DNA from 3 places in the Serratia sp. CoH_122_TC_1 genome. Region 2 is predicted to be linked to each of the others. Evidence: predicted binding sites of a transcription regulator. Region 2 holds the regulator's gene; each other region holds the start of a gene.
What was found. Region 2 encodes PurR, which represses purine synthesis genes. Its sites were predicted from a motif close to CANGCAAACGTTTGCNTG; they were not measured.

Region 1 (9,980 bases), on a different contig from region 2:
CTCGTTATTAAGCCGAATGATTATGGATCGGTATAAGCAGCTAAAACTGGGGCAGAAGAGTGAAATAAGCCACTCACGCTACAGCGATTTCGTGGTTAGCGATCTTGCCTACCTTCAGTCATCACGCTATCAGCGCGATCGGGATTGGTGGCTCGAACGCTTTGCAGCAGCCCCGCCATCCGTATTGGAACGCCGCCCCAATTACACCGAGCAACAAACCTATCCCAGCAGCCAAATCATCAAGCGTTTACCGCGAGAACGCTTCTTGCAGTTGGAGCGCTATGCCGCTCATCACGGTGGCTCGGCAATGCACTTCATGGTGGCTCTGCTTGCCAGTTGGTTCGCGCGCATTTGGCAGGTGGATAATGTCACCATCGGTGTGCCGGTGCATAACCGCAGCACCAGCGATCATAAACAGACGCTGGGCATGTTCTCCTCCATGATCCCGCTTAATATCAACGTGGACGTGCAAGAGCCCTTTTCCCATCTGTTACAGCATATTGGCAGCGAGCTGCGTAAATGCTACCGCCATCAGCGGTTTCCTATCGCCGAACTTAACCGCCAACTGAATTTGCACCAACAGGGAAGACGCCAGCTATTTGACATCAGCTTTTCGTTGGAAGTCTTCCCGACAGACATTGAGCTGGAGGGGAGTCAGTTTAAAGTTGAGAACATGCATCATGGCTATGAACAATTGCCATTGGGCATCTACCTACGTCACTACCACCCAGGCGATGATCCTGTACTGGAGTTTAATCTCAATCAGGCTTGGTTTAGTCATGAAGACGGTGAGCGCATTGCCAATCGCGTCGTCCAAATACTCGATACCTTGTTAGACGGCGATGCTAATCTGCCCTTGGGGCAACTGCCGCTGTTACTGCCTGCTGAACAGCAGCATATTTTTCACGAATGGAATAATACGCAGCAATCCTGGGCCACGCCGCAGGGCATTCATCAATTACTAGAACAACAGGTATTACGTACACCAAACGCGCCTGCGCTGAGCTATGAGCGGCAGCAGATAAGCTATTTGCAGTTGAACCAGCAGGCAAACCAGTTGGCCAGTTTTCTACGCCAGCAAGGGACGCAGCCTGATGACCGCATCGCCGTTTGCGTCAATCGCAGCCCTGAAATGGTGACAGCGCTGTATGCCATTTTGAAGTCTGGCGCAGCTTATGTCCCTATTGATCCCGATTATCCGCAAGACCGTTTGCGTCATATGCTGCAGGATTGCGGTGCAAAATACATCCTGATCGACCCGGCGGGCGAACAGGCATTGAATCCCATCTGCGATGTCGCTATTCCACGGCTGCACCTGCAACATGATAGCCATCTGTGGCAACAAGAACCCAAGGACAATCTTGCACCGCCAGGGTCTGAGCCACAGCGCAGCCTGGCGTATGTGATCTATACCTCAGGTTCGACCGGGAAACCCAAGGGCGTCATGAATGAACACCGCGGAGTTATCAACCGCCTGCTCTGGATGCAGCACGCTTATCCGCTGACGCACGACGATGTGGTATTGCAAAAAACACCGTTCAGTTTTGACGTCTCCGTCTGGGAGTTCTTCTGGCCGCTCATGGTCGGCGCACAGTTAGCCATTGCCAAACCTGGCGGCCATCAAGACCCCGACTACCTCAGTAGCTGTATCGCACAACACCGCGTAACCACACTGCATTTTGTCCCCTCAATGCTGCAATTGTTTCTGCGTCACGGCGAAATGGCGCAGTGTGATTCCTTGCGCCGTATCATGTGCAGTGGCGAGGCATTGCCACTTGCCACCGTGCACCGCTGCCTGCAACAGTTACCCCAGGCGGAATTGCACAATCTCTACGGACCAACGGAAGCCGCCGTGGATGTATCCAGCTGGCAATGCCACCCCAATGACGAACGGGCATTGGTGCCTATTGGCAAACCGATCGCCAACACGCAACTCCATATTCTGGATGCTCAGTTACAACCCCTTCCGCCTGGTGTTGCTGGCGAATTACATATCGGGGGTATTCAGGTTGCACGCGGTTACCTGAATCGGCCAGAGCTAAACGCCGAACGTTTTATTGCCGATCCTTTCAGCGCTGATCCTCAGGCTCGTCTGTATAAGACGGGTGACCTTGCCCGCTGGTTGCCAGATGGCAACATTGAATACCTGGGCAGAAATGACTTTCAGGTCAAGATCCATGGGGTGCGCATTGAACTGGGTGAAATAGAGCAGCAACTACGCCAATGCGAAGGCGTTGAGGACGCCGCAATACTGGCGAGAGAAGATGGGCATGGAGGAAAACGCCTGGTGGCTTATGTCGTCGCTTCGGATGAGGGCTCGCACTCAGCACAATGGCGCCTTCAGTTACAGCAACACTTGCCCGATTACATGGTGCCTTCCACCTTTGTCAGGCTCAAGGCTCTGCCACTGTCACCCAACGGTAAGTTAGATCGCAAAGCCTTGCCGGCCCCCGCACCGCTCACACAGGTTTCGTTGCAATATGAAGCCCCTCAAACCGCATTAGAACAACAGCTTGCCGCATTGTGGTCGGAATTGCTCGGCGTCACGCAGATTGGTCTGGACGATGATTTCTTTGAACTCGGTGGCCATTCGCTGCATGCCATTCAACTTTTGGTCAAACTGAAGCGCTGTGGGTATCCGGTGGTGATAAAAACCCTGTTTGCTCACCCAACGTTGCGCGCGCAAGCTCGCGCATTGACGGCAGAAACAGTCTCTGATGCCACCGCCCCGATTTCTGCTGCGCCTCTGCAGCAGTTGCTGGCGCGGCTAAATCAAACCAACTTTAACTTTAAACAGGTGATGCGCCTTAATCGGACCATTGCCGCCGACGATATCTGGATGGTTCATCCTGCGGTAACCGGGTGCGATATTTACCATGATTTGGCGATCTCGCTCGAGGGGGCTTTCAACGTCTTGGGGATCAACAATCACAATTTGTTTATCCACCCGCATATCACCTCATTGCGCGAATTGGCATCCCATTACCTTGGCCATATGAAGCTGTCACCTACCCGCCCCGTGCGCCTATTAGGGTGGTCACTTGGGGGGCTGATTGCTCTGGAAATAGCCGCGCAGCTTGAAAGCCGAGGCTTCCGTGACATCCAGGTATTTTTGCTGGATACCTTCTATCAAACGGCCTTCCAGATCCGCAGTGAGCCAGGGTTGCTGGCGGCTATGCTGGCCATGCTGGGCATTGAGGGTGACGCTGCCGCCAGAGCATTGCGTGCGGAGCCGACCGAGCTATCCCTGAATAAGGAGACGCTCAGCGCCCCCTTGCAGCACGCACGCATCACGCTTTTCAAGGCAACGGAAGACGTGAACTTGAGTATGACCGACCAGGGAGATGGGCAGGAACTTTTGGCGATTGCGGACAACGGACTGTCTTCGATTAGTCACCATTTGCACATACAGCCACTGGCCTGTAACCATCATTCCATTATTTTCAGCCATGACGAAATCGGCCGCGTGTTACGTGAGTCCACACGCTCTCCCGCTATACCGACCGACATTCGTTGACCTAACCAACAGCCTGCGGCGCATCTTGCGCCGCAGGTTTACCACATCAATTGTCCAATCAAGGGGGCGGCAATAACCGTAATAATCCCCGCTAACATCATCACCAGACTGGATACAACCCCCTCTTCTTGCCCCATTTCATACGCCTTTGCCGTTCCTGCACCGTGCGAGGATGCTCCTAACCCAGCCCCCTTCGCAAGGCGACTGCGCACCGCCAGCCGCAAAAACAGGATGTCGCCCACCGCCATGCCAAACACCCCGGTGATCACAACAAACAGGGCTACCAGATCCGGTTGCCCCCCCATTTGCTTGGCAGCCTCCAGCGCAAACGGCGTGGTGATCGAACGCACAGCCAGACTGCGCTGAACCTCTTCCGGCAGCGTCAACAAACGCGCAAGCCATACCGAGCTGTAAACCGCAACCAACACCGCCGTCAGTACCCCAGCACTGAGCGACAACCAGTGACGGCGGATAATATGCACGTTCTCGTACACCGGTACCGCAAAGGCGATAGTGGCGGGGCCTAATAACCACAGCAGCCAGTGCGTTTCGCCAATGTAATCCTGATATGAGGTATGGGTCACCACCAGCAACAGCACCAGGATCATTGGCGTCAGGACCAGCGGCATCAACAACAGAGTACGGCGGCGGCGATAAAGCCTTTTATTGGCGAAATACAATGCCAATGTCGCCAAAAAACAGAGAACACTGAGGATAAAATCATGCATCGCACTGCTTCCGGCGACGTAACCAAATCTCCAGACGGTAGACACGATCAACCACCAATCCGGTCGCCCCCAGCGTCAACATGGTGCTGATCGCAATCACCAAAAAAATCTTCCAGCCTTCCACCATCAATAATTGGGCATAGTTGACTACGGCGACCACTGCCGGTACGAAGAACAGCAGCATCTCAGCCAGCAACCAGCGAGAACCAGCCTTAACCCAGTTCAACGGCAAAATGCGCAGCAGGATCAACGCCAACATCATCAACATGCCGACAATATTGGCAGGCAGCGGCAGATGAAACTGTTGCACGAGCCGATCGGCGATCAGAAATAGCCCCGCATACAACGCAACCTGGATCGGCACCTGTAGTCGATTCAATACGCTGGGGGCAGCATGGCGTAACGCCAGTAACATGGAAACCAACCTCAAACAAAAATTCACGGTTTACAGTATACGCAGCCAGGAAACCTGGCCTGAAATGAATTAAAATCATTAATATCATGCCATCAGGGAATAGTTTCCCGCCGGTATTGCCCCTGAGGAGAACCCAACGTGGATGTCCGCACTCTGCGCTACTTCGTGGAAGTCGTGCGCCAGCAAAGCTTTACCCGCGCAGCGGAAAAGCTGTTCGTCACACAACCAACCATCAGCAAAATGCTACGTAATCTGGAAGAGGAACTGGAGTGCACGTTGCTGATCCGCGAGGGGCGTAAACTGCATCTGACCGACAGCGGCCAGGCGGTATACCAGCGTGGGCTGGCAATCCTCGATGAATTTCGCCAGTTGGAGGCGGAGCTGGAAGACATCAGCTCCGTCAAAAAAGGCGTGCTGAGACTGGGTATCCCGCCGATGGTTGGTCGGCAGATCGCCGATTTGATCCGCCAGTTCCGCCAAACCTATCCCGGCATTGAGCTGAAAATTTCCGAGTTGGGTGGGTTATCGGTTGAGCAAGCCGTGATGTCGGGCGAGCTGGATTTGGCAATGACCATATTGCCGGTTGATACGGAACAGCCGCTGACGTTCTTGCCGCTCCTCGACCATCCGATGTGTGTCGTCACACCGCGCACCCCACACTGGCTTAATCGCACCAGCATTAATATCACCGAATTGGCCGAATGGCCGATCCTGATTTATAACGAAGACTTTTCACTGTACAAAATGTTGATGAAGGCTTTCCGTCAGGCGGGTTTTGAGCCACAAATTGCCGTGCGCAGCGGGCAGTGGGATTTCTTGGCTTCAATGGTTCAGGCCGGAGTCGGTATCGCCACCTTACCGGAGCCGGTTTGTCAGTGGCTGGATAAGGAAAACCTGATCTGGCTGCCCCTGGAGCCGCGTATGGAATGGAAGGTCGGATTGATCTGGCGTCAAGGCAATTACCTGTCGCACAGCGCCCAGGCGTGGATCGCCTGCTGCCGCGACTACTGGCCACCCACCAAGTAAAAAGGGCCGCTTCCGCGGCCCGTTGGCGATTACCCTTCGCGCTCGATCAACAGCGCTTCCAGCAGGTCGAGATCGTGCAGCAGTTTTTGCAGCGTCTCATTGCTGATTTTCTGCGTGGCACGCAGATGGTACAACTCACCCCGCTCCGCACGTAGCGCCGTCAGGCGGAAGCGTCGTTCGAGGTTTTCCAGCATCAGCGCATTTTCGATATCGTCTTTGGTGGTGATACGCCGCCGCAGCGTTCCCACCACGCGCGAGCTAATCTCTTTCAACACCTGAGGATCAATGTTTTCTTCGGTATCAACGGCCAACCGTTCTTCCATTTTGTTGATACTTTCGATCGCCACTTCAGCCGCCATAGCAATCGCCATCCGTTCTTCACTCTTGCTGACGCTCTTGTCTGCCACCTGCACCCCGCGCAATAACAGCGGTAGCGCCATGACGCCGGCAATCAGCGAAAGCAAGATTACCCCGGCGGCAATAAACACAAGCTGGTAGCGTGCCGGGAAGGCCGTACCATCACTCAACAGCAAGGGAATCGACAGCACACCGGCTAACGTAATCGCCCCACGCACTCCGGCGAAGGATGCAACCCAGAGTTCACGGGTACTGAAATCACCAAACTGCAACGGCCGTTTTTTCATAAAGCGGCGGCTGGCGTTTTTCATCAACCATAGCCAGGTGAAACGCAGCACCAGCAACGCGGCGTAGATAATGGCCACATCGGCAAACAGGTACCAGGTCTGAATGGTCGGATCCAGCTCTGCCTGCAAGATAGAGGTCTCCAGGATCCCCGGCAGTTGCAGACCCAACATGATGAAGACCATGCCGTTAAACACAAACTCCAGCATCGCCCAAACGCTATTGGCCCGCAGGCGCATCGCCAGCGGGGCGTTGCGGATCACGCCAGACTGGCTGATGGTCATCCCCGCAGCAACGGCGGCCAAGATGCCAGAAACGCCGATGTGTTCGGCAATCAAATACGAGGCGAAGGGTAATAACAGCAGGAACACGATTTGCGTCGCCGGGTCATCCCCACTCCAGCGGCTCATCACACGCAACGATTTACTGTAGAGCCAAGTGACGGCGACCCCAGCCAATAGGCCGCCAATCGCCACTTTGAGGAATTCGAGCGTCGCGCCCCCGACGGTAAACACCATGGTCCCCATCGCCACTGCAATCGCAAATTTGAGTGACACCAGGCCGGACGCATCATTCATCAGCGCCTCGCCTTCCAGCACGCCCATGATCGGCTTCGGTATCCGCCCTTTACCAACAATACCGGACAGCGCCACGGCATCGGTGGGTGACAATACGGCAGCCAGCGCAAACGCCGCCACCAGCGGGATACCCGGTACCATGGCGTAAATCAGGTAACCGACACCAACCACAGTAATCAACACCAGCACCAGCGCCAGGCCCAGGATTTCGCGTCCGTGGTGCAGGAATTCTCGCGTGGGGGTTTTCCAACCATCAGCAAACAGCAAGGGTGGAATAAACAATACCAGGAACAATTCAGGGTCGAAATCGACGTGTAACCCGAAATGCGGCCAGGCCAGCAGGGCCCCGATACCGATTTGCATTAACGGCAGTGGTACCTGGAACGGCAACATGCGCGTCACCACCCCTGACAGGGAGACCACCAAAATTAAAATGAGGATTGTAAAAAAGATTTCCATGCTTTCCTTAGACTCTAGGGTTCAGACTGCATCTCTGAGTATGCCCCGATAGTAGATCACTTTTTTTACAGCGGTTAAAGCTTGTTGTGCCTTTCAAATTGCAGCACAGACAGAAGGAGACTTATCTGAAGCGGAGATAAAACATCCCCCGCCGAATCGACGGGGGAAACGACAATACGATTAAATCGCCCAGCCACCGGCATAGAACGCCACCAGGGCCACCGCGATCACGACGGTGCCAATATTCAGTCGGCGCCATTCGCCCGAGAAAATACGACCGATGACCAATGCGCTAAAGCCCAACATGATGCCGGTAACGATGTTACAGGTCAGTACGATAAATACCGCACACAGAAGGCCGGACATGGCATCAACAAAGTCGTTGAAGTCCAGTTTGGTCACGTTGCTCAACATCAGCAGGCCGACATACATCAGCGCAGGTGCGGTAGCATAAATCGGTACCAGATAAGACAACGGCGACAAGAACAAGATCAACAGGAACAACAGGCCGACTACGGTCGCCGTCAGGCCGGTTTTGCCCCCCGCCGCAGTACCCGCAGCAGACTCGATATACACTGCAGCCGGGGCTGCACCTACCAAACCGGAAAAAATGCTGCTCAGGGAATCCGACGTCAATGCTTTGCCGCCGTTGATGATTTGCCCGTCTTTATCCAACAGGTTAGCCTGACCAGCCACCGCACGAATGGTCCCGGTCGCATCAAACACCGCGGTCATCACCAATGCCAACACGCTTGGCAATACCACAGGCTGCAATGCCCCCATGATATCAAGACTGAAGATCAATGATTTGCCGTTAGCATCCGTCAGGCTAGGCATCGCGAACAAGCCCTGATATTTCACCGCCGGGTCAAACAGCAGACCAATGATCGAAATGACAATGATCACCAGCAGAATGCCACCGGGCACTCGCAGCTTTTCCAAGCCAAAAATCACCGCCAGCCCGAGCAAGGTCATCACAACCGGGAAGGACGTAAATGCGCCCAGCGCCACAGGCAAACCGTCCAGCGGGTTCTTCACCACCAGGCCCACACCGTTCGCGGCGATCAACAACAGGAACAGGCCAATGCCAATTCCGGTACCATGCGCCACGCCCATCGGCAGATTACGCAGGATCCAGGCACGAATACCGGTTACCGAGATAATGGTAAAGAGTACGCCCATCAGGAATACCGCGCCCAGCGCCACTGGAATGCTGATGTGTTGCCCCAGCACCAGGCTGAAGGCGGTAAACGCGGTCAGTGAAATCGCACAACCGATAGCCATTGGCAAATTCGCCCACAGCCCCATCAGTAACGATCCAAGACCGGCGACCAAACAGGTCGCGACAAACACCGCCGTTGGCGGGAAACCCGCCTTGCCGAGCATGCTCGGTACGACGATCACCGAATAAACCATCGCCAGGAAGGTGGTTAACCCCGCCACCACTTCCTGACGCACGGTGCTGCCACGCGCAGAAATATTAAAATAACCATCAAGCCCGCCTTTTGGTTTAACGGCGTTGTTCGCTTGAGAATTCGACATGTTGCTGTCCCCTGTGTTTCATTGCCAGCCCGTTTCAAAAGGCTTGTTGTTCCGCCCACGCATGTTTATTACGGTATCGTTTCCGTCACGTTCGCGTCCTTGCCCTTTACGCATGCTGCCAACCGGCATCACATATAAGGCAAACGTTTAACTCCCATTGCGTGAAACGGGTGATTTATGGTGGTTTATTCAAGGCAAACGATTATCCAGCCTTCTACACCCTCTGATCAACCAAAGATCGCGGCAATTCATGCAAAAAGCCTGGGGAACTATCATTATCGAAAATACGGTTTTTGTCCCATAGGTAAATCCGATGGGAATGCCCCCCAAAAACGGGGGGCCGAAGCAGCTACTGCGCCCGCGCTGCATTTTCATCCATGTACATCAGTTCCCAGATATGCCCGTCAAGATCCTGGAAACCATGCCCATACATAAAGCCGTAATCTTGCGGTTGGTTATAAGTATTACCGCCGGCGGCGATCGCCTTACGCACCACATCGTCTACCGCTGCCCGATTAGGCTGCGACAAACATATCAGCACCTCAGTCGCCTTCCTGGCATCGCTAACCGGATTCGGGGTGAACATTTTGAATTTTTCGTGGGTAAGCAGCATCACATAAATGCTGTCGCTGACCACCATGCAGGCGGCGGTGTCATCGGTAAACTGTTGATTAAAGCCGAAGCCCAGCTGGGTGAAAAAAGCAACAGATGCGGGCAGATCGCCCACCGGCAGGTTAACAAAAATTTGCGTAGCCATGGGCTACCTCCGATGAAGAGTGACCTCATCGAGTATAGCCCATCGTCTTAACTCAGCAGGTCATAAGGTCCCCCCTGATCCAGAGCGCGCTGATAGGCTGGACGTGAATGAATACGCTGCAGATAACCACGCAATTTCGGGCAAGCGTCCAGTGCGCCGCGCGCCGCCATCGCTTCCAGCGGGAAGCTCATCTGGATATCCGCCGCGCTGAACTCATTACCGACAAACCAGGTATTTTTGCTCAGGTGTTGTTCCAGATAGTCGCAATGCGGCGCGATCTGTTTGTCCAGGTACTCACGCTGCACGCCTTTGCCAA
Region 2 (9,980 bases):
GAATATTGCATATAAGGATCGAGCATCTGCGTAAACAGGTCGTTCCCCAGATCATAATGTTCTTTACCGACAATCCAGGCGCGTTTTTTCGATTGCAAATTGGTTAATCGCGCGGCGGCAATTCGGAGGGTATCTTTGAGATGGCGGGGGAGTTTCTTTTCCAGGCCAGCGCGGACCACATGGTGAAAGAATATATCCAGCCGTTCACACTCCCACCAACCGTCCATATAGCTTTCGCCAAGGCCAAGGGAGCCTTCCTGCAGAACGCGTTTAAAAAAACTGGGATTTTTAACCTGAATATCGAATGGGCGTGAGCCGTTTATTTCAATACCGGCCATGCTGAGCATTTCATGAGCGATACGATACCATTGGTTATCCTGAATGCTCACATCTTCTATACACGATGAACTCATAGCTTCTCCATCACCTTCTTCTGACTTATGACCCGTCAAAAAATAGCTTAGACAAATTCTGCGGGTGCATACGTTTACCTACGGTAAAAAGGTCCCGTGGCGTCTGATATCCGACTATGAACAGAGGAAAATTTTAAGAAGGTTCCTGCGCAAGAAACGCGGGAAAGGCAATCCTTAAAAAAGTGTGACGCCATACGCGTACACAACAGCAATTTGTGATAAAGAAATTATAAAAGTGTTATTTTAAAAGGTCGTTTTGAGTATAGGCTTGCCGAGGCGCTTACTCAACTGTAAATCGCACTCGGCAAAAATATTCTTTAAGTGATTATTAATAATGACAATTATGACGCAGGGTTAGCATGTTCCTGCTGTGTTACGCGTCTATCGTCCTCCACTGTTCCCCGTTGCCACATATAGCCCAATGCGGCCAAAAACACGGTTGAAACCATTACCGTCACCGTTGCCAATAACGGTTGGGCAATAAATGCCGAAACCAACATACTGGCGACAAAACACAAACCCAACTGCAAGGTGTTTTGCAAGGCTGCGGCTTTACCCGTGCCCTCAGGGAACGGCGTCAACGCATTCGCCACTACGATTGGATAGGTGGCGCCGTTAACGAGTGCCATCACGCAGAACGGAATCAACAAGGTGGTCAGCGTTGGCTCAGTCAGTGTGGCAACCAGGTATAGCGACACCATACTTATGCCATAAGCTACCAGCAGCCAGGGTAATAAGGTGTTGCCATTCATGCGGTTTAGCGCGGTGCGGCAACCATAACCCCCCAATAAGAACGCCAGCGTCTGTGGCACGTAGCTCAGACCAATATCGTTTGGGCTGTACCCCATATCACCAAGAATAAACGGCGAACCGGTCAGCCAGGCGAAGAAGCCGGCTGAGCAGGCGGCAAAGATCATGACGTTACCGCTGAAAGCACGTGATTTCAGGAGCTGGAAGAACGTTAGGCCGTTTTTCTTATTGGCGGAAGACACCGCTTTTGCGTTTTCTTTCAGCAGTAATGTCGGCAGTAATAAAACAACGGTGATGCCCAGCAGCACGGCGAAAATGGCGCGCCAACCCATGTGGTTTAACAGCCATGCCCCGACCAGCGGTGCCAATGCCGGGGAAAGTGCCACCAGTGGCATGATGGTGGCGAAAACGCGGTTTGCCTTACCTTCACGATAACGGTCAATGACGAGCGCTTGCCAGGTGACCGCGGCGGAACAGACCCCAATCGCTTGGATAAAACGCAGCGACCAGAGCTGAACGGCATTCTCTACCCACAACATCCCCAGGCAGCCCAAGGCAAACAGGGCCAGACCAATCAACAGCACGGGCTTACGGCCAAGGTGATCGGAAAGCGGACCCCAGAGCAATTGTGCAAAGGCAAAGCCCGCCAGGAAGATACTCAAACTGGCGCTGATCGCCCCGGCAGAGATTTGCAGGTCTTGTTGCATCACGCCAAAAGCGGGCAAGTACATGTCGGTAGCCAGGTAACCCAGCATACTCAGGCCGGCAAGATAGAACATAAAGCCAAAGGAATTTCGCATGGTATTTCTCGTTAATATTTTATTGTCGCAGGTTTTTAGCGCCGGCAAGTGTATCCGGCTGGATCTCTGCTTGTGAAACGGTAATATTTGCAAAGTGCTGTTAAAAAAATTGAAGGCAAAGCCATGTGGTCTGAATATTCTCTTGATGTAGTGGATGCGGTCGCCCGAACCGGCAGTTTCAGCGCAGCGGCGCAGGAGTTGCATCGGGTACCTTCGGCGGTCAGTTATACCGTGCGGCAACTTGAGCAATGGCTGGCGGTACCGCTGTTTGAGCGCCGTCATCGCGACGTGGAACTGACGCCTGCCGGCGTGCTATTTATTCAGGAGGCGCGCGGTGTCATCAAAAAAATGCTCGACACGCGTCGGCAGTGTCAGCAGGTGGCCAACGGCTGGCGTGGCCAGTTGAAAATTGCCGTAGATATTATCGTCAAGCCTCAACGTTGCCGTCAGTTGGTGTTGGACTTTTATCGGCATTTCCCTGACGTTGAATTATTGGTTCAGCCAGAAGTGTTCAATGGCGTCTGGGATGCGTTGGTGGATGGGCGTGCTGATATGGCGATAGGTGCGACACGGGCCGTGCCGGTTGGCGGTGGGTTTGCCTTTCGCGATATGGGCGATATGCGTTGGTTGTGTGTGGCCAGCCCGCAACATCCACTGGCGGCTCAGGATGGGTTGTTAAACGATGATCAGCTACGGCCTTTCCCATCGCTCTGCCTGGAGGATACCTCACGCAATCTCCCCAAGCGGGTCACCTGGACGTTGGATAACCAGCGGCGCTTGGTGGTGCCGGACTGGTCGTCGGCGGTGGATTGCCTGTGCGCCGGATTGTGTGTCGGGATGATGCCTGCGCATCAGGTCTTGCCGTTAGTACAACGTGGCGAGTTAGTGGCGTTACAGTTGCAGGAGCCGTTCCCAGCCAGCCCTTGTTGCCTGACGTGGCAGCAAAATACGCCTTCTCCGGCGATGGCCTGGCTGTTGGACTATTTAGGGGACAGTGAAACGTTGAATCAGGAATGGTTAAGCGAAGTGACGCCGGAAACCGCAGTGGCTTCCGGCGCGAATGACTAGCGGCGGTAATCGATGAACGGGCCGTCAGCAACCGAACGGCGCTCAACCAACTTGGGATGCACCTCAATCACCTGTGATTCTTCACGCTTGCTGATGATGCGATCCAACAACATGGTGAATGCCATCTCACCCAAACGCTCTTTGGGCTGATGAATAGTGGTCAGCGCCGGGGTGAAATAGCGCGCATTGCGCACGTTATCGTAGCCAATGACCGAGATGTCTTGAGGCACGCGTAGCCCAAGCTCATCGGCGGCGCAGATAGCCCCCATTGCCATGATATCGCCACCACAGAATACCGCTGTCGGACGCTGTTTCTGCGACAGTATCTGGTGCATGGCCTTGTAGCCGGATTCTGGCTCAAAGTCACCCTGCACGATCCACTCGTCGCGCACGTCGATATGGGCTTCCTCCATCGCTTTTAAGAAGCCCTGATGGCGCCCGCCCCCTGTATTACGTGACAGTTGGCCGGGAATGGCGCCGATATCGCGGTGTCCGCGTTCGATCAGATAGCGCCCAGCCAGATAGCCACCTTCGAACGCGTTATCAATGATGGTATCAGTAAAATCACCGCGTGCGGCGCCCCAGTCCATGACAACCATTGGGATGTTGCGGTAATCTTCCAACATGCCAAGCAATTGGTCCGGATATTCTGAACACATCACCAACAAGCCATCGACGCGCTTTTGCGCCAGCATTGCCAGATAGGCACGCTGTTTGTCCAAATTGTTGTGCGAGTTACACAGTATCAGCGTATAGCCTTTGCTGTAGCAGCTGTTTTCTACCGCTTCGATCACTTCAGCAAAGTAGGGCGCTTCACTGGAGGTTGCCAGCAGGCCAATCGATTTGGTGTGATTGACCTTCAGACTGCGCGCCACTGCGCTGGGTGAATAATGCAGCTCTTTAATTGCGGCACTCACGGCCGCTTTAGTCTCTTCGGCGACGAAACGAGTCTTATTGATGACGTGCGAAACGGTGGTGGTGGAAACGCCAGCGCGTTTGGCCACATCTTTAATCGTTGCCATGTAAAGAATGACTCCTGAACTCACATGTTGCAGTATGTAAGTGTGATGTTAATCGTTTGCCTGCGTAGATCCTTCTCCAAAGAAGCGAAAACTGAGTTTTTAGTGTGTTGAAGTCGTCAGCGCTTGGTCAGGAGGGGCATTTTTGCCGGTACACAGTTGTGAACTGCGAATTTTGTCCCATATTGAGCAAAAGGGGAAGAGGTAATCGGTATTATAAACCGGGAAATGATAACAAGATTTTATTGGCCAACTGTGTGAAAATGGTTTGACGCATTAATTGTGTGCCTTTTATCCTTGGGAAAACCAATCTGAAAAGGAGTTGTAATGGATACCGATCTGAAAATGTCACTGTTCACCACTGTCTGTGCGCTGGCCGTGATTATTGCTTTTAGCTTCACTGCAGCATTGAACTGATCCCCGAAGTAAAAACAGGCGCCGCTTCGTGCGCCTGTTTGCCTTATCCCACGCTATGCCAGGTTTTTCTCCACAAATGCCCAGTTAACCAGCGCCCAGAAGTTCTCCAGGTAAGTCGGGCGGGCGTTGCGGTAATCGATGTAGTAGGCGTGCTCCCACACGTCGACGGTCAGCAAAGGTTTATCTTCGCCGGTCAGCGGCGTGCCCGCGTTCGACGTGCTGACAATGGCCAGCGAGCCGTCAGTCCTCTTCACCAGCCAGGTCCACCCGGCGCCAAAGTTTTTGATTGCGGCATCGCTGAGTTGCTCTTTAAAGGCAGCGAAAGAACCAAATGCCTGATTGATAGCAGCAGCCAATGCGCCCTGAGGCTCACCGCCGCCCTGTGGCGATAAGCAGTGCCAATAGAAGGTGTGGTTCCATACCTGAGCGGCATTGTTGAAAATGCCGCCGCTGGACGCCTTGATAATCGCCTCCAGAGACAACCCGTCGAACTCGCTGCCTTTCAGCAAATTGTTCAGGTTGACCACATAGGCGTTGTGATGCTTACCATAGTGGTATTCGAGCGTTTCTGCGGAGATGTGGGGTTCGAGTGCGTTCTTCGCATAGGGTAATGCAGGTAGTTCAAACGACATTGCTTCCTCCTTATACAGGATCCATCCGACAACCCATAAAATGGATTACAGATTGACCTGTTTTTATTTTGGGTATTTAGCTTATCAATTTTCACGATAAAAATCAGGGATGAGTCGGAGAAAAGCACAGGTGGGGAACTAACAGTTAAAGAAGCAAACAGAGGAAAGCGGCTGGGAAGGCCAGCCGCTGAGCGCATTATCGAATGGTTTTCGGCGTCACCACACGGCGTGCGCCAATGTAGTGGTTTTGCCAGTAGTCGTTGTCGAGCTGGCTGATGCGAATTTCTTCACCCGTACGCGGGGACTGAATGAATTTGCCATTGCCCAGATAGACACCGACATGGTCAGCTACGCCGCGGTTATTAATGCGGAAGAACACCAGGTCACCACTTTCCAGTTCGTTTTTCTTGATCGGTGCAGCGTCGCGCAGGTGATACATTTCGTTAGCGGTACGCGGCATTTTGATTTTCACCACGTCTTTATAGGCGTAATAAATCAGACCGCTGCAGTCAAAACCGGTTCTTGGTGACGTGCCGCCCCAGCGATAAGGTTTGCCCATTTGATCCATCAGCTTGGCCATCGCGGTTTGCTTGGCGTGCTGATAGCGTTTCTTGTGGGCTGGGGTGAGCTTCAGCGGTTTTTCATCACGTGCCAACTTAGCGGTTGCCATACCGGCTTCACGATGACGACCATAACCTTTTTTGTAACCCTTTTTCGGTGGGGTCACTTTGATTTTGGCGGTTTGTTGAGTTTTGTGTTTCGATTTGGCGCTGACAACCTTTTTAGCGGCTTTTTCTGTCTTGGCTTTGGTAACCTTGGCTGTTTTTTGCGGGGTGGTGACTTTTACTTTTTTGCTGCTGGCCTTAACCGCTTTCTTTTTCTTACGGTCATCTGGCCGGGCTTCGTTTACGTGGCTCTTGCGCTGTTCAGCGGCAATACGCGCCTGTGGCGCTGCGTGCGCCAAATTGAAGAATAGCTGTGTAAACAACAGCACAAAAAGCGTAAGAATTAAACGCATGTCGACGTTACCAACCTTGGCCCCGGAACAGATATCGAAAGAATGACAGTATTCCCGAATTTCGCCATATAAAACAGCGAAGAACTCATAAATGATAATCCATATTGTGAGAAAACGTTAATGACATTTTTTTTGCTGAAAAATCAAACTGTTGATGTATAAAAAATCAACAACAAACGCGTGGGGAATTATTAAACGACGTGTTCTGGTGAAAAAATATAATAGTGAAATGGCCAAGTTAAAAATGTTATTCTGTGCGTATGTTTTGGTCGGAAAGCGCTGGCCGATGACATGCGACTGACAATGGGGAATGCCCTTGCAAAAGATGGCGTTTTCTTGTGACGGTTTCAGCCGCTACAATAGCCTGTGTGATGCATGTTGTAGCCATGAGATTTGGCTTGAGGAAGCAATATAATGACGACGACGATTGAAAAAATTCAGCACCAGATCGCTGAGAACCCAATTCTGCTGTACATGAAAGGTTCACCGAAATTGCCAAACTGTGGTTTCTCCGCACAAGCCGTGCAGGCATTGTCTGCCTGTGGCGAGCGCTTTGCCTACGTTGACATTTTGCAGAACCCGGACATCCGTTCCGAGTTACCGAAGTACGCCAACTGGCCGACGTTCCCACAGCTGTGGGTCGACGGTGAACTGGTCGGCGGCTGTGATATCATCATGGAAATGTATCAGCGCGGCGAACTGCAACAGCTGATCAAAGAAACGGCAGAGAAGTACAAACAGCAGGAAGACCAGCAGCCATAACCGGCTCGGTTTAATTGTTGGACGAGAGTCGGGCGGTGCCAGTTGATACTGGGCCGCCCGATTTTTTTTTGCTAAACGCCTCGTTTTTCTGTTGCTGCGTATAGCGTCTTTGCAACGATAGAGTTCGTTGAACGATGAGTCCTGATACGTAATTCAGAGTGCTTCGTCGGTATTGTCGGTAGCCAACGGCCAGCCACCAAGGCGCTTCCAGCGGTTAACCAGTTCACAGAACAACTGAGCGGTTTGCTCTGTGTCATACAATGCCGAGTGCGCTTGCGCGCTATCGAATGGAATGTTGGCGGCAATACAGGCTTTAGCCAGCACCGTTTGCCCCAGCACCAACCCACTCAACGCTGCAGTGTCGAAAGTGGCGAACGGGTGGAAAGGGTTGCGTTTCAGGCTGGCGCGCTCCGCTGCAGCCATCAGAAAGCTGTGATCAAAATTGGCGTTATGCGCCACAATAATCGCTCTGTTACACCCCCGGTCCTTGATGCCTTTGCGCACGGCTTTGAAAATCGCGTGCAGCGCATCGTGTTCGCTGACTGCGCCACGCAGCGGGTTGCTGGGGTCGATGCCATTAAAGGCCAGCGCTTCTGGCTGCAGATTAGCGCCTTCAAAAGGTTCTACGTGGAAGTGCAGGGTTTCGTCCTGCTGCAACCAGCCGTTCTCATCCATTTTTAACGTCACGGCGGCAATTTCCAGCAGTGCGTCAGTTTTGGCATTAAATCCGGCGGTTTCTATATCTATAACTACGGGGTAAAACCCACGAAAACGGCCACTCAGGGCGTTAAGATCACTTTTTTCGGCCATCAGTTTCTTATCTTCATCGAATGCAGCGCGCATTATGGCAAATTTTGCGCCCGGTTGCAGGCGGTTATCACGCGGATAAAAACAAGGGCGCAAAAAGCGCCCTTGATGATCGATCTCAGTGGCCGAGACCATGGCCGGCGTGTTTATTTTCGATCAGCTCAATCTTGTAACCGTCGGGGTCTTCAACAAAGGCGATGACCGTGGTGCCACCTTTGACAGGACCGGCTTCGCGGGTGACGTTGCCGCCTGCATTACGGATGCTGTCACACGTCGCGGCGACATCGTCAACACCCAGAGCCAGATGACCGAACGCGGTGCCCATTTCGTAGCTATCGGTGCCCCAGTTATAGGTCAGCTCAATCACCGCACCTTCGTTTTCATCGGTATAGCCTACAAACGCCAACGAGTATTTGTATTCAGGGTTCTCGCTGGTACGCAGCAAGCGCATGCCTAATACCTTGGTATAGAAGTCGATGGAACGTTGTAAGTCACCGACGCGGATCATGGTATGGAGTAAGCGCATAATTCCTCTGATTGGATGTGCCGTTGCCAGCGGCGGATGGATTGAAGCGAAAACCAGTATAGCGTTGCCGCATAAAGGATTTCAATGTAAGCCACGGAGGGGGGCGCAATGTGCTTGCAGTGACATTGTCACTGACTCTTGCTGTCATGCAACAAGCGCACACATTGTCGGCGATAGGAGCCTGAAAATCGCTACTATAGAAGTATTACGGAGCACCGTACGGCCTGATAACGAAGAAATGTCTGGGTTGGATGGGGTAGTTTATCAATTAGGATCTTGTTTATATGGTTGTTTATTTTTCCAGTGCAGATTTACTCCCCTTGCTGGAGGAGCCGACAAATGGATGAAATGCTGATACTGGTAGATGCCGAGGATAACGCTATTGGTTCACAAACAAAAATGCGGGTGCATCAGCAGGGGTTACTGCATCGGGCATTTTCAATATTTATATTTGATAGCCAGGGGCGTTTGCTGTTGCAGCAGCGGGCTTTCAGTAAATATCACTCGGCCGGCTTATGGACCAACACATGCTGCGGCCACCCGCGATGGGGAGAGTTAACGTTAGCCGCAGCGCAGCGTCGGTTGCAGGAAGAAATGGGTTTCAGCAGTGAGCTGCAGCAGGTATCCAGCTTTACCTATCGCGCAGAGGTGCCGGGCGATTTAATTGAGCACGAATTCGATCATATCTGCGTGGGGCTGTTTAACGGCGAACCGCAGGGCGATCCTGCAGAGGCAAAGAGTTGGCTGTGGATTGACCCTCAGCAATTAACCGATGAGATGCAGCGTAATCCAGATAACTTTACCGTTTGGTTTAGAACAATAATGGATAATATTGACGCCAATGAAATAGCACGTTGGGCGGCGCTGGTGGCCCGTTGAATTCATTCCTGAACATGCGGAGATAACGGTCTCTTTCTGCTGCCTTTTGGGAACAATGCTAAAAGCCCACCAATGCTTTCTCTGGCGGGCTTTTTTACTTAAATAAACATTCTTACGGCACAGTAGATCAATAACGCCGACAAAATAACATTGATCGTGCGGCCATGATATTGGAATAGAGACTGAAATATATGCCCAGCAAGCCCCCAAACCAAATTACCCATTGAACCAATAAAAGCCAATAAAATGCTAACGCATATGACTATAAACATATCGTGAGTATAGGGTAAAACGAATGTAGAAATTGCCGTGATGCCGTACAAAATTATTTTAACATTAACAAACTGAAGCCAAAAACTGACCCAGAAACTCAATGGCCTTGCCGCATCATTGTCCGCTGAGGGATTACTGGTGGCTATCCGCCAGGCCAGCCAAAGAATATAGGCTGCTCCCGCCCAAGAAAGCCAGTGAGTAACAGAGGGGAGGAGGCTAATTAATGTGAATGTGAAAACCGCACAAAGCAGCATAAGGATCAGGAAGCCTGCACTCATCCCGGACAATACCCGCAGGCTCCGGCGAAAACCATGCTGATTAACTGAATTTAAAGCAAGAATATTGTTCGGTCCTGGGGTTAACGCTGTAATAAGTGTATATGTAAGAAATCCACTGATGATGGCTGATGTCACTTGTCTTCTCCTCGTTTTTCCAACATATTAACGCATCCGAAAAGGTCAAAATAACGAATATTTTCAAACTCTGACTTTCATGATTTCGATTGAATTTGGAGGGCACTATGGACTTACGACGCTTTGTTACGTTGAAAACGGTGGTTGAAGAAGGGTCTTTTTCAAAAGCATCACAAAAGCTGTGTTGCACACAGTCAACGATA
Region 3 (9,980 bases), on a different contig from region 2:
TGTCAGCAATGCCAGCAGGCGCAGTGCCGTCACCAGATGAGAGGGATCTTTTACCCGGGGGGCTATCAGCAAACTTCCCAGGAAACGTGCAACCAGACCTGCGCCAAGCAGAATACCGATAGTTTCAGGCGGTATGCCCTCACCTTTTAACCAAACGCCCCAAAAAGGTAAGAAGATGCCATAAGAAAAGAAGTAGGTGAAATAGCTAAGAGCGAGCCAACGCGTTGATTGCAAAACCATGATCCCTCCGGTGTGAAGGCGATACTTTGACAGAGGTCACACTGGCTAGCAATGTACATTCACCGTCTAGGGGGTAGAGTGCTAGGTAGTTCACAGTTTGTCTGCAACAGGTATAAAAAAACCCGCCGAAGCGGGTTTTTAAAGGGAAAGCAGAGTTATGCGTAAACCGGCAGGCGGGCGCAAATATCCAATACTTTCTTCTTGGTACGTTCGATGGTGGCTTCATCGTTGATGTTGTCCAACACATCACAAATCCAACCCGCCAATTCACGCACTTCAGCTTCTTTGAAGCCACGGCGAGTCACTGCTGGCGTACCGATACGCACACCGGAGGTGACGAATGGGCTCTTAGGATCGTTTGGCACGCTGTTTTTGTTCACGGTGATGTTGGCACGGCCCAAGGCTGCGTCAGCTTCTTTACCGGTCAGGTTCTTGTCAACCAGATCCAGCAGGAACAGGTGGTTATGCGTACCGCCGGAAACCACTTTGTAGCCGCGGTCCAGGAACACTTGCACCATGGCTTTGGCGTTATCAGCCACTTGTTGCTGGTAAATCTTGAACTCAGGCTCCATCGCTTCTTTCAGCGCTACCGCTTTACCGGCAATCACGTGCATCAGCGGGCCACCCTGGCCGCCAGGGAACACTGCAGAGTTCAGTTTCTTGTACAGCTCTTCATCACCGCCTTTCGCCAGGATCAGGCCGCCACGCGGACCCGCCAGGGTTTTATGCGTTGTGGTGGTAACGATGTGTGCGTGTGGTACCGGGTTAGGATAAACGCCAGCGGCGATCAGGCCTGCAACGTGCGCCATGTCAACGAACAGGTAAGCACCAATGCTGTCGGCGATTTCACGCATTTTTGCCCAATCAACGATACCGGAGAAGGCCGAGAAGCCACCGATGATCATTTTTGGTTTGTGAGTCTGTGCCTGTTTGGCCAGATCTGCGTAGTCGATTTGGCCTTTTTCGTCGATGCCGTAAGGCACCACGTTATACAGCTTGCCGGACAGGTTGACAGGTGAACCATGAGTCAGGTGACCGCCGTGTGCCAGGTTCATCCCCAAAATGGTGTCGCCCGGCTGCAGCAGCGCGGTATAAACAGCAAAGTTTGCCTGAGAGCCGGAGTGCGGCTGTACGTTGGCATAATCGGCACCGAACAGTGCTTTAGCACGGTCGATAGCCAGTTGCTCAACGATATCCACGTATTCGCAGCCGCCGTAATAACGCTTGCCTGGATAGCCTTCAGCGTATTTGTTGGTCAACTGGGAACCCTGAGCCTGCATAACACGCGGGCTGGTGTAGTTCTCAGACGCAATCAGCTCAATGTGCTCTTCCTGGCGCACAACTTCTTGCTCCATTGCACGCCACAGTTCGGCATCGTAATCAGCAATGTTCATTTCACGCTTTAACATCCGGCTTCTCCTGACTTAAATCGGCTAACTAAAAAATCACCACCCGTTTGGGCTCTGGGACACAGTGTAAACTGTTTCCCCCTACCGAGGATAGGTCTTGACAGAGGTTTTTACGCAAACGATTGGCTTTAGGCGCAGCAAGGTTTTGATCCGATAAACAGTGCCATTGGGCAACGGACTTTTACTCATGCTAAGAATGCGGTTTTTTCATGTTCTGTGAGCGGGATCGCCGCTGAGCGACCCCGCAAAAAAATCAGGGGTATTTACAGCCGCAACAGAAACCGCTAGGATGCATTCAAACTTAAAGATGCATTTAAAATACATCATTACAAAACACCAATAATGATCGACCAAGGAGCGCTACCATGCTGGATAGCCAAACCATCGCCACCGTAAAATCTACTATTCCCCTGCTGGCCGCTACCGGGCCGAAACTGACCGCGCATTTCTACGACCGCATGTTCGAACACAACCCCGAATTAAAAGATGTGTTCAACATGAACAACCAGCGCAATGGCGATCAACGCCAGGCACTGTTCGACGCAATTTGTGCCTACGCCGCGAATATCGAAAATCTGGCGGCCCTGCTGCCTGCCGTAGAGCGTATTGCCCACAAACACACCAGCCTGAATATTCAACCGGATCAATATCAAATTGTCGGCGGTCATCTGCTGGCCACATTGGACGAAATGTTCAGCCCGGGCCAAGAGGTACTGGATGCCTGGGGCAAAGCCTATGGCGTGTTGGCGAATGTGTTTATCCAGCGCGAAGACCAAATTTATCAGGCCAGTGCAACCGCCAACGGTGGCTGGCGTGACCTGCGAGCTTTCCGCATCGTCAAAAAACAGCCGCAAAGCGACGTGATTTGCAGTTTCGTCTTGGCGCCCGTTGACGGCGGCAAAGTGATCGACTTCAAGCCGGGCCAATATCTGGCGGTCTACATCAAACATGACAGCATGGAAAACCAGGAAATACGCCAATACTCACTGACCACCTCACCTAACGGCGAATACTACCGTATCGCAGTCAAACGTGAAGATCAGGGGAAAGTCTCTAACTTCCTGCATCAGCAAGCCAAAGAAGGCGACGTGATTTACCTCGCCCCACCGCACGGGGACTTCTTCCTCGACGCGCAGCCGGAAACACCTGTGGCGCTGATTTCCGCCGGTGTTGGCCAGACCCCGATGCTCGGCATGCTAAATACCCTGCACGATAGCCAGCATCCGGCGGATATACACTGGCTGCATGCAGCGGAAAACGGCAGCGTTCACGCCTTTGCCGATGAAGTTGCGGATATTGCCAAACGTATGCCAAACCTGAGCCGTCACGTGTGGTACAACCAACCAGGTGCAGACGATGTAGAAGGCCGTGACTACCAGAGCCGTGGTCTGATGAATCTGAGTGCTCTACGCGAAACGCTCAGCACCCCACAGATGCATTACTATTTCTGCGGCCCGGTCCCCTTCATGCAGTATGTGGCCAAGCAGTTGCTGGAGATGGGGGTAGATGCCGATCGCATCCACTACGAATGCTTCGGCCCACATAAAGTGATGTAATTGAAAAGGGCGCGGCCCCTATGAGCCGCGCCCGTATTGCGCATAATTGGCATTGCCTCGCGACGGCACCCCAGCGAATCCCCAAGAACGTACAAATAGTCCATGACGGGGGAAGCGCAGGCAGTCAACAATGAAGCCGCTTCAAATAGGACAGTGTCTGGTTATTTCTCCGCCAGCTTGCGCGTCTCCTGCACCTGCTGCGCCGTAACCGGTGCCGACTGGTTGCCCCAACTTCCTCGTAAATAGCTCATCAGATCGGCAGTTTGCTGGTCATCCAATGCCCAAGCGTAACCCGGCATGGCGATCGCCGTGGCGTGTTGTGTGATAGGCGTATGCGCGCCTTCCAACACCACGCGCAGCGCGGTGAGTGGGTTCTCCGCCGTGACCGTCGCATTGCCCGCCAGTGCCGGAATGGTGTTGTCGCTCCCCTCGCCCTTATTGCCATGGCAGGTTGAACAGTACATGGCGTAGGTGCTTTGCCCCGCTTTCCAGTTGTCGACCGCCATTGCGACAGGTTTTTCCGCCGACGGTTTTTCTGCCTCCAGGCTGTGCAAATAGGTGGCAATGGCATTCAGATCGCCGTCCGTGAGGTACTGCGTGCTGTGGCTTACCACCTCACTCATCGGCCCGGCGACCGCAGCATGTTGGCTGCGCCCTGTTTTCAGCAAAGACACCACCTCGTCCTGCTTCAGACCGCGTAATCCCGATGCGTACCAACCATCCAGCTCAGCGCCACTCAGGAAGGCAGGTTCTTTGCTGCCCAGCCCTTTCTCTTGCATCGCCCAGCCGCGCGGCGTATGGCAACTGCCACAGTGCCCAGCCCCTTGCACCAAATAAGCACCACGATTCCATTCGGCACTCTGACTGCTGTCCGGCTTGTAAGGCGTATCGTCATGGAACAGTTGGTTCCAGACCGCCAGCGGCCAACGCATCGACAACGGCCAGCTGATATCACTAGCACGGTTGGCCGTATTCTGCGCCGGGACTTCCTTCATCAGGTAGTCATACAGCGCACGCATATCTTCCGCGTTCATTTTGGCGTAAGAGGTATACGGCATCGCGGGATACAACCGATGGCCATCTTTGGCGATCCCCTGGCGCATAGCGCGATCAAACTCGTCAAAAGAATAGCCACCGATGCCTTGCTGTTTGTCCGGGGTGATATTGGTGGCGTAAATGTTGCCCAACGGCGTAGGGAACTTCATCCCACCAGCAAACAGAGCGCCACCCGGCGTGGTATGACAGGCGGTACAGTCCCCGGCCTTAGCCACATACTCCCCCGCCGACATTGCCTGGGCCGAACCGCCCGCTGCCAGTAAGGTCAGCAAATACAGTGAACGCATTCTCATGCTCCCTCCTTCGCCGCAACATGGCTGAAGGCCAACTCATTGACCGCACGCCATGCCTGGTCGATCGCCGAGTTGGCATACGGACTCCAGTCAGAGTCCGAGTTGGCAATCACAATCTTGCCGATCGGCTTACGCGCTGTCGCAATGATTTTCTTTGCTTCATCCTCATCATCAAACAGCCCATTGAGGAAGTAGGAATAGCCATGTGACCAGCGGTTTACGGTAATGGCTTCAATATCTCGCTGATGATCGAACCCGGCAGAACCGAGCATGCCCTGTAGCTGCTCACGGATCATCTGCTCATGCACCTCAAACGGCGTGCCCAGCAGTAAGGCGCGCCCCTTGCGAGACTGCTCACGTGGGCTTAACCCGCTCCCCGCCAGCGTCGGCACATACACCATGTGCAGGCCGATCGGTTGGTTCGGATCGCGCGGGTGCTGATAGCCGCCCATGCTCACCGGGTAATCCAACTTCACGCGGCAATACGGTGCCGTTGGCGAGTACACCTCATGCACACCCAGTTTGATAAATGGCTGCCAATTGCGGATCACCACTTTGCTGTACACCAACGGTGACTTCACGTTCTGCTTGAGCGCTTCTTGCTGTTCCGACGACATTTCCGGCACCAGATACGGGATCATCATATTGTACCCGGCCATCACGACCTGTCCGGCGCGTACCTTGGTCATTTTCTCGCCGGTCATATAGGTCACTTCAACCTTGTCGCCGACGTTAGCCGCATGCAGGCCCGTGCTATTGAGCCGCAGTTTTACCGGTGACGCCGCGCGATCAAGCTGGCTGTAGTCGAACTTCGCCAACACGATGTCATTCATGTCCTTACCGCCCGGTGAAACCGCCGGGATCAAATGACGCACCATCAAGCGCGTCAATGTGGCGTTGCCGTCAGGGAAATGGAACACGTAGGGATCGTCGAGATCCGCCTGCGACTCTTCGTCCAGCGGCGGTAAATTCATGCCATTGAGCCCAGGCAAGTCGCAGATGCGTGCGTCACTGCATGATGTCGCATCAATGCCCACAGCCTGGAAGTCACTGGTGGTTTGCTGGAAATAACGGATCGCCATTTCGCTCAGGCCGACCTTATCACGCAGGAATTCGGTATAGCTGTGCTTGTCGAGCCATTCACTTTTCTGTTCCTGATTCATCTCCGGCAGGTAATCCTTATCCACCGTGTGCAGCGCAATCAGCGCCTGACGATCAGTTTCCGGCAGTGGGAAATCACCGATAAAGGCTTCGTAGGAGCGACCATTAAGACGATCGTGCGGGATGTCGTCGGCAACCATGCGGCCCGGATCGCCACTCACGACCTTGTCGACGCCGAAGTTTTTACGATCGAAATAGACACCGCGACTCAAATTCAGGTTCGGGTAGAAAGTGGTATCGAACGCTTTTTCCAGATTGTCGATGCTGACACCCAGCTTTTGCAGCAGGCCCATCGCCACCGGGCTAAAGTTGGATCGCGGTGACTGCAATGACTCGCTACCGCCATAACCAAGAATAGTGCCGTTTTCACTGCTGAATTCATTGCGCTTGGCGTGCCCGCCGAAGTCATCGTGATTGTCTATCAGCAAAATACGTTGCTGCGGGCCCTTCATTTGCTGCCAGAAGCAGGCCGCAGCCAGCCCGCTGATACCGGCCCCCACGACCACCAAATCAAACTCTTCCGTCGCAGGTACGGAAGCAAAATCGAAGGCCTTGCCATCGCGCCCCAGTTGGTGTGCATGCTCGAATGAACCAGGATGGTTACCACGAAGCCCAGTCAGCGTCGGCGGGTAATAAAGGGTTTGATTGGCGGTTTGCGGCGACGCTCTTAAGATCTGCATCGGCGTCAACCCGGCGGCGATAGTGATCGCCACCCCGTTAAGAAAATCGCGTCGGGTGATGCTCATAATTGGCTTCCTTTCAGTTTTTCCCCGTCGTATTTAAAGCTACAGCGTGGTTACCTGCACTTGCTCACCGTAGGGGGCGAATACCTTCGCCCCAATTGATACGGGCGCAGCATGCAGCGCCCCTACCTGACCTGGGCCGCCTAGCTGTAGCTTAAAATCCATAGGGGATATTATTATCAGGCCAGTAGTAACCAGCCTGAAAGCCGCGTTATTTTGCAGATAAAACCCAATGAATCAATGTTTAAACATCACATGCCGTATAGCAGTATAGTCTTCCAATCCATACATCGACATATCCTTGCCGTAGCCGGACAGCTTCTGCCCCCCGTGCGGCATTTCACTCACCAGCATGAAATGGGTATTCACCCAGGTGCAGCCATACTGCAAACGGGCGCTTAAACGGTGTGCCCGGCCAACATCCCGCGTCCACAGCGACGACGCCAGTCCGTAAGTAGACTCATTAGCCCAGGCCAGCACCTGCGCCTCATCGTCGAATGGCGTTACGGTCACGACCGGGCCGAACACTTCACGCTGCACAATCTCATCTTCCTGACGCGCGCCAGCTAACAATGTCGGCTGGAAATAGTAGCCAGGGCCGTCGACCCGCTCACCGCCCGTCACGACCTGTACATGCGGCAAGGCTTTTGCTCGCTCGACAAAGCCCACAACCCGCTCCAAATGCTGGGCGGTAATCAATGGGCCCAGCTCACTGCTCTGATCTTCCGGCGGCCCGATCTTTAGGCTGCCAATGGCCTCGCCCAACGCCTTCACCAACTGTGGGTAGATGTCTTTCTGCGCATAAATGCGGCAGGCAGCGGTGCAGTCCTGACCCGCGTTGTAGAAGCCGAAGCTACGGATCCCGTCCACCACCTGTTGCAGATCGGCATCGTCAAATACCAGCACCGGCGCTTTCCCCCCCAATTCCATATGGGTGCGTTTAATGCCGGGTGCAGTATGCGCAATAATGTGTTCCCCGGTGGCGATGGATCCGGTGAGTGACACCATGCGCACTTTGTCATGGCCGGTCAGCCGGTCGCCAACGCTGGCGCCGCGGCCGAACAGCACGTTGAACACACCCGGCGGGAACACGCCGGCGGCCAATTCAGCCAACTTGAACGTGGTTAGCGGGGTTTGTTCCGATGGCTTAAGCACAACGCAGTTACCCGCCGCCAAGGCCGGGGCCAACTTCCATGCTGCCATCATCAGCGGATAGTTCCAAGGGGCAATCGAAGCCACCACGCCCAAAGGGTCACGGCGGATCATTGAGGTGTGTCCCGCAAGATATTCACCCGCCGCCAGCCCGCTCAGACAGCGGCTCGCACCGGCGAAAAAACGGAAAACATCGGCTACGGCCGGCAGTTCGTCGTTCAATACACAGTGGTAGGGTTTGCCGCAGTTAAGCGACTCAAGGCGAGCAAAGGTTTCCGCATGGTTGTCAATCATATCCGCCAGCTTCAACAAATATTCGGAACGCGCTTTCGGCGTGGTTTGTCCCCATTCGGCAAATGCGGCGTCGGCCGCCAGCACCGCCTGATCAACCTGCTCTGCGCTGGCTTCAGCCACCTGTAACACTACTTCTCCGCTCGCCGGGTTATACACCGGCAACAACGTGCCCTGGCCGGTCACCAGTTGGCCATTAATCAACAATTGGCTTTGCATAGGGTTATCCTTTTAAATTTTACAATTCAAAATGTTAATTAAGGTTCACTGAGCGTAACGAGCGTAGGCAGGCTGAGTGCGGACAGCGCGCAGGGCCCCGGAGCGTACACGAAGTACGTGAGGAGGCCGAGCACTGCCCAATCTCAGGATGCCAAGCGCAGTAGCCCAGTAGGCCTGAATTCTATTTGCCACTGCCGGCGACGCTTTCGCCACCCTTAGTCAGGTAATAAGCCCCCAAAATCGGGATCATGGTCAGCAACATCACGGACAGCGCGACCACGTTGGTGATCGGCACATCACGCGGGCGGCCGAGCTGATTGAGCAGCCACAGCGGCAGCGTGCGCTCATGCCCGGCGGTAAAGGTGGTGACAATGATTTCATCAAACGACAGCGCGAAGGCCAACATGCCACCGGCCAGCAACGCTGAACCCAGATTGGGTAACATGACGTAGCGGAAGGTTTGCCAGCCGTCAGCACCCAGATCCATTGACGCTTCAATCAGGCTATGGGAAGTCCGGCGGAAACGAGCGATGACGTTGTTGAATACGATCACCACGCAGAAAGTGGCATGCCCGATAACGATGGTCAGTACGCCCGGTTCGATATTCAGCGCCTTGAACGCGGCCAGCAACGCCAGACCGGTAACAATGCCCGGCAGCGCGATCGGTAACAGCAGCAACAGTGAAATGCTGTCTTTACCGAAGAAATCACGCCGGTACAGCGCCGCAGCCGCCAGGGTGCCCAGTACCAGCGCCACAGCCGTGGCCAATGCAGCAATCTGCGCGGAAAGTAGCATCGCATCGATAATGTCCTGCCGCCCGGCGGCAACGCTGAACCAATGCAACGTGAACCCCTTCGGCGGGAAGCTGAACGCCGCGTCCTCGGTGTTGAAGGCGTAAATGGCGATAATCGCCAGGGGGAAATGCAGGAAAATCAGACCGCCCCAGGCGGCCAATTTCAGCCCTAACGGCGCGCGCTCAGAGTGCATCGAAGGCCCCCAGACGTTTCACAATGGAAAGATAAATCGCGATTAACACAATCGGCACCAGAGTAAAGGCCGCGGCCATCGGCATATTCCCGATCGCCCCTTGCTGCGCGTACACCATGCTGCCGATGAAATAGCCCGGCGGGCCCACCAGCTGCGGCACAATAAAGTCCCCCAGCGTCAGTGAGAAGGTGAAGATCGACCCGGCGGCAATGCCCGGCACCGCCAACGGCAGGATCACATAACGAAAGGTCTGCGACGGGCGTGCGCCCAAATCCGCCGAAGCATGCAGCAACGAAGGTGGCAGACGTTCCAGCGCCGCCTGGATCGGTAAGATCATGAACGGCAGCCAGATATACACAAACACCAGAAAACGCCCCAACCCTGAGGTCGACAAGGTATTGCCCCCTACGCCCGGTACGGTCAGGATTGCCGCCAACACCGGCTCCAGCCCAAGATGCTGTAGGAACCACTGCGCCACGCCATCCTTTGCCAGCAATAGGGTCCAGGCGTAGGCCTTAACGATATAACTGGCCCACATTGGCATCATCACCGCGATATAGAAGAACGCTTTGACGCGGCCGCTGGTGTAACGTGCCATGTAGTAGGCAATCGGAAATGCCAACATCGCGCTGGCCAGGGACACCAGCACCGCCATGGTCAATGTGCGAAGAATGATGTCGTAATTGGCCGGGTTGAACAGCGCCCGCAGGTTGTCGAAGGTCAGATCCGGCGTCACCGTCATGGTGAAATCGTCGAAGGTGTAGAACCCCTGCCACAACAGCGTCAATAATGAGCCAAGGTACACCGCGCCGAACCACAACAGCGGCGGGACCAATAACAACAGCAGGTACAGCGTCGGTCGGCGATACAGC

Region 1: AC2FC2_RS07950 (NCS2 family permease) is a predicted target of PurR. The motif match lies at 9,044-9,061, and genes of this name have one in related genera.
Region 3: glyA (serine hydroxymethyltransferase) is a predicted target of PurR. The motif match lies at 1,761-1,778, and genes of this name have one in related genera.

What each region holds. Positions count from the first base shown of each region.
Region 1 covers NZ_JBXWLA010000005.1:79,828-89,807, reverse strand. The annotation lists gene AC2FC2_RS07975 (non-ribosomal peptide synthetase) at 1-3,517, shown strand, start outside; gene AC2FC2_RS07970 (LrgB family protein) at 3,556-4,245, opposite strand; gene AC2FC2_RS07965 (CidA/LrgA family protein) at 4,238-4,660, opposite strand; gene AC2FC2_RS07960 (LysR family transcriptional regulator) at 4,799-5,686, shown strand; gene AC2FC2_RS07955 (Na+/H+ antiporter) at 5,716-7,365, opposite strand; gene AC2FC2_RS07950 (NCS2 family permease) at 7,546-8,907, opposite strand; gene AC2FC2_RS07945 (VOC family protein) at 9,257-9,664, opposite strand; gene AC2FC2_RS07940 (glutathione S-transferase family protein) at 9,712-9,980, opposite strand, start outside.
Region 2 covers NZ_JBXWLA010000003.1:268,123-278,102, reverse strand. The annotation lists gene cfa (cyclopropane fatty acyl phospholipid synthase) at 1-413, opposite strand, end outside; gene punC (purine nucleoside transporter PunC) at 755-1,963, opposite strand; gene punR (DNA-binding transcriptional activator PunR) at 2,087-3,031, shown strand; gene purR (HTH-type transcriptional repressor PurR) at 3,028-4,053, opposite strand; gene cydH (cytochrome bd-I oxidase subunit CydH) at 4,378-4,467, shown strand; gene sodB (superoxide dismutase [Fe]) at 4,521-5,099, opposite strand; gene AC2FC2_RS05670 (C40 family peptidase) at 5,296-6,117, opposite strand; gene AC2FC2_RS05665 (Grx4 family monothiol glutaredoxin) at 6,532-6,879, shown strand; gene rnt (ribonuclease T) at 7,033-7,722, opposite strand; gene gloA (lactoylglutathione lyase) at 7,805-8,212, opposite strand; gene idi (isopentenyl-diphosphate Delta-isomerase) at 8,552-9,091, shown strand; gene eamB (cysteine/O-acetylserine transporter) at 9,190-9,777, opposite strand; gene AC2FC2_RS05640 (LysR family transcriptional regulator) at 9,885-9,980, shown strand, end outside.
Region 3 covers NZ_JBXWLA010000012.1:115,305-125,284, reverse strand. The annotation lists gene AC2FC2_RS16655 (3-phenylpropionate MFS transporter) at 1-240, opposite strand, end outside; gene glyA (serine hydroxymethyltransferase) at 396-1,649, opposite strand; gene hmpA (NO-inducible flavohemoprotein) at 2,015-3,205, shown strand; gene AC2FC2_RS16640 (c-type cytochrome) at 3,367-4,554, opposite strand; gene AC2FC2_RS16635 (NAD(P)-binding protein) at 4,551-6,461, opposite strand; gene patD (aminobutyraldehyde dehydrogenase) at 6,696-8,120, opposite strand; gene AC2FC2_RS16625 (ABC transporter permease) at 8,302-9,108, opposite strand; gene AC2FC2_RS16620 (ABC transporter permease) at 9,098-9,980, opposite strand, start outside.